DNA from 3 places in the Neopoerus faecalis genome. Region 2 is predicted to be linked to each of the others. Evidence: predicted binding sites of a transcription regulator. Region 2 holds the regulator's gene; each other region holds the start of a gene.

Region 1 (3,280 bases), on a different contig from region 2:
GTTGTTATTATGGCAAAAATCAATTCCAAAGCGCTTGACCCGCAGCGGTATGCCTGCATCCAAGCCGAGCAGCGGGAGCTTGAGCAGCAGTACTCCACCCATATCACCATGGCACGGCTTTGCCCGTATTGTAAGCTGCGGCTTGAAACGCTCTGCAAAGGGGCCCACGGCGCGACATACCTGAAGTGCCCGCAATGCGGAGAGGCGGTTTTCTTCCCGCCTGTTGTATTCCGCATCGCATAACCGCAAATAATCGATCTGTCCCCAACAATTAAATACCAAGTATGAGCCTCGGAGCCGCTTGATGCGTGACCATCCCATGTGCCGCTTGATTTGTAACTATCGTTCCTTTTAGGAACATAGTTCTGTCAACGCGGCCAATGGTCAGACAAATCAAGCGGCTCTTTTTTTGCGCATGCAGCTCCGGAAAAGGAGTTTGCAATGCGCTTTTTTCATATCCTCCCCCTTTCAGCATGGGAGCCGTATATCGCTGAATACCCCTGATCTCCCGATTTTTTGAACCTCACCAAATTCAGAAAATCACAAAGGAGATCAGGAGTATGACTGAAAAGAATTATTTTCTCAACATTTACAACACCATGACCGGCGAATTTGAGCTCGTCCAGGTCACAAAAGAAGTCTTCCAGACCTACAGGCGGACGAAATGGCACATTGAAGACAGCACGGAACGCTTTTACAAGCACGAAACGCAGATGAGTTCTCTGATCGGCGGTGAAAATGACGGATACGAGCGGTTCCATGAATTTATTGATTATGACAACACCCCTGAAAATCAGGCAATTGAGGAGATGGTGCGCCAGTCCCTGCGTAATATTCTGGATCTGCTCCCGCCGAAGGATTATGAGCTGATCTACGAGCTTTACTTCAAAAACCGCTCCGAAAAGGAATACGCACAGATGCTTGGGGTCTCTCAGCAGGCCATTCATGTGCGGAAAAAGCGCATCCTGAAAAAAATTAAAAATAATTTGGATGAGCAGGGTTGTTAAGATGCCAGTTTTTTCCCGTATACATACGAGAAGAAAAGAATCTTCTTGTGAACATTGAAAACTGAATATCCGGTGACGAATAACGTCAGTTGACGGTCCCCCGGCGAGGGGGAACAGCGATGCGGCGAATGCGCGAAGACCACCTGCATCGGAATTACTCCGATGTCAATGAACGGCCAATAAGGTGCAGAGCGAAACTCATTCAGCCAAAAGCGGGCATGGCAGCCCGTCTCGCAATGATCCCGTCAGCCTATAATGGTACATTCTGTCCAGCCACAGCCGCAAGCAATGGGGGCAGCTCGGAGAGATCCTCTGAGGGGTTAGATTCCCGATGGGCGCTGCCAGGCGCCGGTTCGTTCAACCGCCCGACAGTCCGGGAAGTAGTGTCGAATAGGACTGAGCAAAAGAACTAAAAAAATATAATGAGGGCCGCTCCATATCCGGGTATAGCAATATGCTTCCAACCAAGACAGGAGTGGCCCTCTGTTTTATTTCTGAGCTAAAAGGTGTGTTTTCAAAAGCACATTCTCTAAGGCTCTATGATCTTCATGTAACTGCCACCAACAGGGCTTCAGAAAGCAGAGAACATTCTCCGCCCATCGGTAGTCCTCTGGCTGCAGCGTTTCCGTTGCAGCGCCAAGCTGGAATGCCGCGTTGCGTCTCCGCACAGAGACATCAACGCTGGCCCGATCCAGATATAAGTTCAGAAAGCCGCAGACGATGGCGGCTTCTTCCGTTGTATAGAACATGTTTTCCCTCCCATTCCGCAAACAGGCATCATTGTAACACGGCGCCCTTGTTTTGAAAATGGGCTGTTTCCACAAGTTTCCTCTCAAAAGTTTGTCACAAACACTTGTTCGATTTACGGTGGCATGATATACTGATAGACACTAAGGACGAGGAGGCGCGCTATGCAGCAGAGCGGACGGACATATATCGCCATTGACCTGAAAGCTTTCTACGCCTCCGTAGAATGCATGGAGCGTGGGCTCGACCCTCTGACCACCAATCTGGTGGTGGCTGACGCCAGCCGGACAGAGAAAACCATCTGCCTTGCCGTGACTCCCTCCCTGAAGGCATACGGCATCTCCGGCAGAGCGAGGCTTTTTGAAGTGGTGGAGCGTGTCAAGCAAGTCAACGCGGAACGGCGGCGCAAAGCTGGCTGCCTTTCCGAAAAGAGCTTCAACGCCAATGAACTGGCGGCTGACCCATCCAGAGAGGTAGATTATCTCATTGCCCCTCCTCGGATGGCAAAATACATCCAGGTCAGCACTCAGGTCTACAACGTATACCTGAAATACATCGCCCCGGAGGACATCCATGTCTATTCCATCGACGAGGTGATGATGGATGTGACGAACTATCTGCAAACTTACCACATGACCGCCCGTGAGTTGGCAAAGGTTATGATCTCGGACGTCCTGCACACCACAGGCATCACGGCCACGGCGGGCATCGGCAGCAACCTCTATCTCTGCAAGGTCGCTATGGACATTATGGCGAAGCACGTCCAGCCAGACAAAGATGGCGTCCGCATTGCGGAGCTTGACGAAATGAGCTACCGTGAGCAGCTTTGGGCGCACCGCCCGCTGACAGATTTCTGGCGCGTTGGGCGCGGTTATGCAAAGAAGTTGGAAGCCATCGGCATCTACACCATGGGCGATGTTGCAAGATGCTCCATCGGCAAGCCGAACGAATACTACAATGAAGAACTGCTCTATCGGATGTTCGGCATCAACGCTGAGCTCCTCATCGACCACGCATGGGGCTGGGAGCCGTGCCGGATGCAGGATATCAAGGCATACCGGCCGGAAACGAACAGCATCTGCTCCGGGCAGGTTTTGCAGTGCCCCTATTCCTTTGAGAAAGCACGGTTGGTTGTACGTGAGATGGCGGAAGCCGTCGCGCTGGATCTGTTGGAAAAGAAACTGGTAACGGATCAGTTGACTCTGACGGTGGGGTATGACATTGAAAACACAGCAGGCGGCAGTTACCACGGCGAGATCGTGACAGACCGCTATGGCAGAAAGATCCCCAAGCACACCCACGGAACAGCAAACCTGCCGAGAAAGACATCTTCGGCCCGGAGCATCACGGACGCCGTTCTTGGCGTTTATGACGCAAAGGTCAATTCGAAGCTGTCTATTCGGAGACTTACCATCACCGCCAATCGGTTGGTGGGCGAAGATACGGCACAGCAGGAGCCGGAAGCCCCGGTGCAGTTCAATCTGTTTGACAACGTTGAAGTGCAGGAGCAGCGGCTGCAGGAGGAA
Region 2 (3,280 bases):
TCTTGCGGAGCATCTGCTGCTCGTTTGTCAGATGAAAATCCATGATTCGATCCTCCTACAATTTCTTGTTCGGTTATTACAGTCCCCCGGGAGGGTGCCAAAGGGTTCCCTGACCCGAAGTAAGCAATACGAATGAACGTACCCGTGAAACACCATTGTCAGACTTTTAACAACAGCACTCAAAGAAATGCAACAGCGGGAGACCTCCCCTGTTGCGCTCTCGGAGCCTTTTATCACTGATACTATGTGAAAATTATAACGCAGCCTTGAAAGAAAGGCAAGGAAAAGCCTCTCGTTAAAAGCGACAAATTTTTTTGAAAAAACTGTCGCTTATGTAAAACCGTGAAATTTCCGTATCCCGGCGCTGATTTTGCTGCCACATTATGTACCGTTTTACATGGAAAAAAGAGCGTGCGTAGAAAATCTACGCACGCTCTTTTTTAAGTAAAAATCAGTTCATGATCAGCAGCGCCATAGTGAGCACCAGAAACACCGCGCCGAACCACTTGGTCGCGCGGGCCAGCTTAGCATCAATGGTCCGAGCCTTGTTCTTGGCAAGGAAGGAATCAGCCACGCCGCCGATGGCGCCGGACAGGCCCTCGCTCTTGCCGGACTGGAACAGCACGATCAGAATGATCGCCAGACCGCAAAGCAACTGTAAAATCGTAACAGCAAGTTTCATAATGGAAAACCTCCAACATTCATTCGTGCGTACAGGCACAGGAAATCATTTTACAGAATGAAATCATACCACAATCCGTGTACCATTTCAAGTACAAATTTCAAAATGTCCGCACTCTTTTCTCTTGGCAAAAATTTTGCCAGTGTATAGAACAAATGTTTGCATTTTCGGTTCTATTATGCTATACTGATGCCAGAAAATTCCCGGCCTGTCAGGCAGCGCCGGTCAGGAGGTACATTCATGCTCTCCAATATGCAGCAGAAAATTTACGATTACATCGCCGCCTGCATCCATGAACAGGGCTATCCCCCCTCTGTCCGGGAGATTGGCGAGGCCGTAGGGCTGAAGTCCCCGTCTACCGTCCACTTCCATCTGAAAAAGCTGGCGGATCTCGGCGTCATTGAGATTGGCGCGGGCAAGGGCCGTGCCATCAGCCTGACGCATCCCGCCCCTGCCGCGCCGGAGATAGACGAAACGCCTGCCGGAAAGGTCCCCATTGTGGGAAATGTGGCTGCCGGCAGCCCCATTCTGGCGCAGGAATGTATTGAGGATTACCTGACCTTTGATACCGGTCGCCTCGGCGACACACACTTTGCGCTGCGGGTCCGGGGAGAATCCATGCTGAACGCCGGAATTCTGCCCGGCGATCTGGTGGTAGTGCGCCAGCAGCAGACCTGTAACCAAGGCGAGATCGTGGTGGCCATGATCGACGATGAGGCCACAGTCAAGCGCTTTTCCCGCAAGGGCGGCCATGTCTGGCTGCTGCCGGAAAATGACGCCTACTCCCCGATTGACGGTACCTACGCTCAGATTCTCGGCAAGGTTGTGGCCGTGGTGCGGCAGTATTGAGTCATTTTCCGGCGGAGCGGTACAGCACTCCTTCCTGCGGTTGAATTCCGCCAAGGATCAGCAGCTCCTCCACCGTAACAAGCCAATACCCCTGCTCCTCCAGCGTGTCCACGATCTGAAGCGCCGCGTCTACAGAGGTGGAGTAAATATCGTGCAGCAGAATGATATCTCCAGGCTGCACCGCCTCCAGCACGGCCCGTACCACCTTGTCCGTATTGCGGCTTTCCCAGTCCCGTGGGTCTACGGACCAGTGCACCATAGGCACCGTGATTCCGGCCTGTACCGTCGGCGCCACAAGGCCATATGGTGGGCGCAGCCAGCAGCTTTCCGTGCCTAAAATGCCGCAGATGGCCCGCTGAGCCTCCTCGATGTCGGCCAGCTGCCCGGCCGCGTCGCTGCCATCCAGCCGGATATGGCTGTAGGTATGATTTCCGATTTGGTGCCCCTCTCTCTGCATCCGTAGAACAAGGTCCTCATTACCCGCCAGCCGCTCCCCCACCAGAAAAAATGTCGCGCTGGCCCCCCGCTGCCGCAGGCCATCCAGCAGGCGGGCCGTTGTATCCCGCCGAGGTCCGTCATCAAAGGTCAGCGCCACGTACTTCGGCTCTGCCGAAATTTCGGCCGGTGCTGAGGCCGGAACACCCGTCACCTCGGCGGCAGACTCTATGAAAATCAGCATCAGCAGATAAATAAAAATTGACAGCAGTTTTTGCATTCCTATCGCTCTTTCTTCCCGTATTCAGACATAGTTTATGCCTGCGCGGGAAAATTACTGTTGTCAAATGCAGAGAAACCATGAAAAATCAGGCAGCGGTTGTTTTTTCTTTTTTCATGAAAAACAGGACAGGCACAAAAATCTCTGTGCCTGTCCTGTTTTTTGCTGCGGATTTTCAATTTTTTGATAAACCGTTGATCAAAGTGGATTTCTCTGGTACAGCAGCGTATTTCCGTTTATATCATAAAAGGTAATGCTTCCTGCATTGACGGGCAGAACGATTGCAAAGGGCTTCCTGCTGTCAATATCCAGCACTTGAACTTCGTTTCCGTCATCAATTTCTGCCCGTGCCGCCTGTTGCCGGTTCATGGAAATAAACGCCTGCTCCTTGTATCCCTCCACTGTGCACGCCAGAATTTCCTTATCTACACTCGAAAGGTTTCCCCCGTCGCAAAAGAAATAGCCAAAGGAAAGTCCGGGACGATTCAAACGAATGGTCCGTCCGCTCCTGCGGATACGCAATATAGGCCGCCATTGTGTTGGAAACACTTCCGTCAACAGTCCAATCGGCCTGTATTTTTGATGAGCCGCGGATATCCGTCTCCAGTTTGGCAGCCGCTATGCCTATATCATGACGGGAATAAAGAAAAACGGCAAATAACGCGCATATCAGAGCAAGTCCCGATATGACCCTATACAAGCTTCGTTTCATTTTGCTATGTCCCACAAAATCAACTCTTATGGATAAAAGCATAACATAATACCCTCATGCCGGTTGCAAGGATTTGTGAGAAATCAAAGCCACACGAGTACATTTGCTGTTAGCATAACCAGCCGCAAAAAGGCAGGCACCGATGCGAAATCGGTGCCTGCCTTTTATTCTTTTAAGGGATACCTGCCGTGTTTGAACAGAGGGCTTTTCGCCTTAAATCTCCTCCAGCGTGGCTTCCTTTTCCTCAACTGTCTCGTCGGGCACAAGCTGCTCGGCAAAATCGTGGTATGCCTGCAGACCGGTACCGGCGGGAATCAGCTTG
Region 3 (3,280 bases), on a different contig from region 2:
CATTGCAGGTGACGCAGGGGAGAATGGCAAAGTCAATGGCATCCACCACTACCAACGGCGCATCGGCTGGCGGCTCCGGGATAGCGTGCGCGCCGGGGAGAAGCTGGTGCAGGTCGGTGATCTGCCGGGGCTCCATAATGCCGGGAGCGGTGCACAGCGGCACACAGAGCGTTTTCCCGGAAGATAAAATATGCTCCAATATGGGTCGGGTGTTGATCTCGTGCGCTGTGCCGATAAAGCAGAACACAGTCTGCGCCTCTTGATACTCCGGCATAGCCAGCAGCCGGTGCGCGATGGCTCGGTCGCTTTTTTCCTTGTAGGACGGGCTCAGCTTTTCCTCCAAGCGGCTAATCACAGAGCGAAGCTGCTGTTTTTCTTCCTGACGGGTCATGGCAGGGGATCTTCCTCCTTTTCAGGCTGAACAGCGCCGAAGACAATGGCGCTGCCGCCGTATTTTTTTCGGATGGCATCCATGGCGGACTCCAGCTTTTCCTGTCGGGCGCTCCGCTGCCCGGCGCCGGGGTCAAACAAATCTGCCTGCTCAAAGGTATCCGCCTCCGGGGAAAGGTGAATGGCCGTGACGGTCAGCGCTCGGATGGGATTGGGCGGCGTCCAGAGCGTGTCCGTCAGCGCCATGGCGGTATTGGTCAGGTCCCGGATAAGATGCGTGGGAGCAGAAAGTTGCTTTTGCCGGGAGCGGTCATGAAATTCCGGGTCCCGGACCGTCACATGGACGCCGCCGGCATACAGCCCCTCCCGCCGCAGCCGTGTGGCCACGGAATCCGCCAAAAGGGAAATGCCCGCCCGGACCTGTGCCCGCGTGGTAAGATTTTCCGGGAAGGTGAGCCCATTGCCAACGGATTTTACAGGCTCCGCCGCGAGCCTTGGGCGCACCGGGGCAGTATCGAGACCGTTGGCGTAATCGGAGAGCTGCGTTCCCAGCTTTCCCATCAGCAGTTCCAGTGTATCCCGGTCATAGGCGGCTAACTGGCCGATGGTCCGGACGCCATATTTTCCCAGCAGCTTTTGCGCGGCGCCGCCGACATACAAAAGGTCTCCCACCGGCAGGGGCCATACAATATCCCTCCAGTTTTCCCGGGAGATGACGGTGGTGGCGTCCGGCTTTTTATAGTCGCTGCCCAATTTGGCAAAGACCTTATTGAAGCTGACGCCCACGGACAGTGTTAGTCCAAGCTCCCGCTTTACCCGCTGCCGGATGGTGTCTGCCAGCGCTTTGGCGTCACCGCCGAACAGATGCAGCGTGTGGGTCACATCCAGCCAGCTCTCGTCAATGCCGAAGGACTCGGCAAGGTCTGTGTATTCATCATAAATGGCGTTGACCTTTTTGGAATATTCATGGTACAGCCTGCGGTGGGCGGGGAGGAGCACCAGATTGGGACATTTCTTTTTCGCCTGCCAAATGGTCTCAGCGGTTTTGACACCGCACCGCTTGGCCGGTTCGTTTTTGGCTAAAATGATACCGTGGCGGGAGGCGGGGTCGCCGCATACCGCCGTAGGCACCTCCCGCAGGTCCGGGCGGGAGAGCAGCTCCACCGAGGCGTAAAAGCAGTTCAGGTCGCAATGGAAAATCACGCGCTCCATGAATATCCCTCCTCCCGAATTTGTAAATCCAGTATAGCACATCTGTTCGGATTTGAAAAGAGAAAAAGGAACAGCGGGTTATCGCTGTTCCTTTGAGGTTGCCGATAAGATGATGAACTTCCCCAAACGGTAAGGAAGCGTGTGTGCGGGAAACCCAAGAAGGGTGTCCCGCACTATTTAAATCAGTAAATTTGAGAGCTTTGAAAAAGCTCTCAAATTTATTCAGCGGGGCGAAAAGAATTTTTCGACACGCAAAAAGGAACAGCGGGTTATCGCTGTTCCTTTTATATCTGTGCGAGCAAAACTGTAAGCCGGGTTCTGTATCTGACAGTCATCTATCTCGACGCACCGTTGCCGGTACGCTCAAGCCACCCCGGGAGCGGCCGGGCCGACCGTGGAGCGCGGGGCTCCTGCTCCCATACCGGTGTTGCTCCGAATAGAGTTTACAGCGATGGATACTTTCACGCACCATCGGGTGAGCTCTTACCTCGCCTTTCCACCCTTACCGCCAAGGCGCAGCCTTGGCGGCGGTATATCTCTGTTGCACTTTTCCTGAAGTCGCCTTCGGCGGGCGTTACCCGTTATCCTTGCCCTGTGGAGCCCGGACTTTCCTCACGGAAGGGCCTTTCGCCCCTTCCGCGCGACTGTCTGTTTTCCTCGCGGGTCTATTGTACGCAAAACAGCGGGAAAAGTCAATGGGAAGTCGATCAATAGGAGAGAATCAGTCCCTTGTCCATGGCGTAGAAGCTGGTGAGACCCCGGCAGGGCAGGACCTCCACAGCCTTTACCGGCAGACGGTCCAGGATCGCGTTCCGCAGCCGCTCGGCGCCCTCGGAGTTCTGGCAGTGGGTGATGATCACATGGCTGTCGGCGCAGTTCTTGGCGTCGGCCATCAACTGGGTGATGGCCTTGGCGGTGTGGGCCTCGCCGCGGGCCTTCTTGGCCACGCGAATCGTGCCCTCGGCCGTGGCCTCCGCGACGATGCGGATGCCCAGCGTCTGGAGCAGGGTGCCGGCCAGAGGCGGCATCCGTCCATTATTTACCAGATTATCAAAATGCTCCAGCGTGAAGCAGAGACGGATATTCTTCTGGCAGGATTGAAGCTCTGTGCACAATTCCTCAAAGGGCAGCCCCCGTTCCGCCAGCTCGGCGGCCTTGCGCAGCAGCAGGATCATAGCGCCGGAGGTGGCACGGGAATCCAGCACAAAGATCTTTTTTTCCGGGTGCTCCGCCAGAACCAGATCTCTTGCAGCCATGGCGGCGTTATAGGAGCCGGAAAGCTGAGAGGAGATGGTCACGCAGATCGTTTCCTCGCCCTGCTCGAAGGCCTCGGCATAGGCGGCGGGGGAGGGACAGGCGGAAGAGGAACGGTGATGGGCCAGCTTGCTCAGCAATGCCGGAATATCCAGCTCCGGCGTATCCAGATAGTCCTGACCGCCGACGTGCAGGCACATGGGCGCTACCGTCAGACGGGCGTAAGGGGAATTGAGTTCCCCGGAGATCAGATCACAGCTGCTGTCGCTGACAAGATTCAACATGGTTTGTTGCTCCTTTAAAAATAGTTTTGCAAACTATTTTTACTATATCGGAAATATGAGCGCTTGTCAAGTGCGGGAAGTCGAGGATAAGCGAAAAGTCAGGAATCGTCAGAGGCCGCAGCGGGCGGCGGAGAAGAAAT

What was found. Region 2 encodes LexA, which represses DNA repair genes until DNA is damaged. Its sites were predicted from a motif close to CNAACANNTGTTNG; they were not measured.
Region 1: the regulator LexA is predicted to act here: its motif matches at 1,854-1,867, upstream of PY311_RS04095 (Y-family DNA polymerase).
Region 3: the regulator LexA is predicted to act here: its motif matches at 1,638-1,651, upstream of PY311_RS05180 (DNA polymerase Y family protein).

Annotation. Positions count from the first base shown of each region.
Region 1 covers NZ_JARFXX010000002.1:333,948-337,227, reverse strand. Annotated here, with positions in the region: gene PY311_RS04110 (hypothetical protein) at 10-243, shown strand; gene PY311_RS04105 (sigma-70 family RNA polymerase sigma factor) at 561-1,007, shown strand; gene PY311_RS04100 (hypothetical protein) at 1,496-1,756, opposite strand; gene PY311_RS04095 (Y-family DNA polymerase) at 1,919-3,280, shown strand, end outside.
Region 2 covers NZ_JARFXX010000006.1:118,283-121,562, reverse strand. Annotated here, with positions in the region: gene PY311_RS08705 (acyl-CoA dehydrogenase) at 1-43, opposite strand, end outside; gene secG (preprotein translocase subunit SecG) at 452-682, opposite strand; gene lexA (transcriptional repressor LexA) at 923-1,531, shown strand; gene PY311_RS08690 (polysaccharide deacetylase family protein) at 1,533-2,246, opposite strand; gene PY311_RS08685 (hypothetical protein) at 2,445-2,615, opposite strand; gene rpoC (DNA-directed RNA polymerase subunit beta') at 3,172-3,280, opposite strand, start outside.
Region 3 covers NZ_JARFXX010000003.1:185,083-188,362, reverse strand. Annotated here, with positions in the region: gene PY311_RS05185 (5-formyltetrahydrofolate cyclo-ligase) at 1-391, opposite strand, end outside; gene PY311_RS05180 (DNA polymerase Y family protein) at 388-1,602, opposite strand; RNA gene rnpB (RNase P RNA component class A) at 1,894-2,262, opposite strand; gene PY311_RS05170 (DegV family protein) at 2,310-3,140, opposite strand.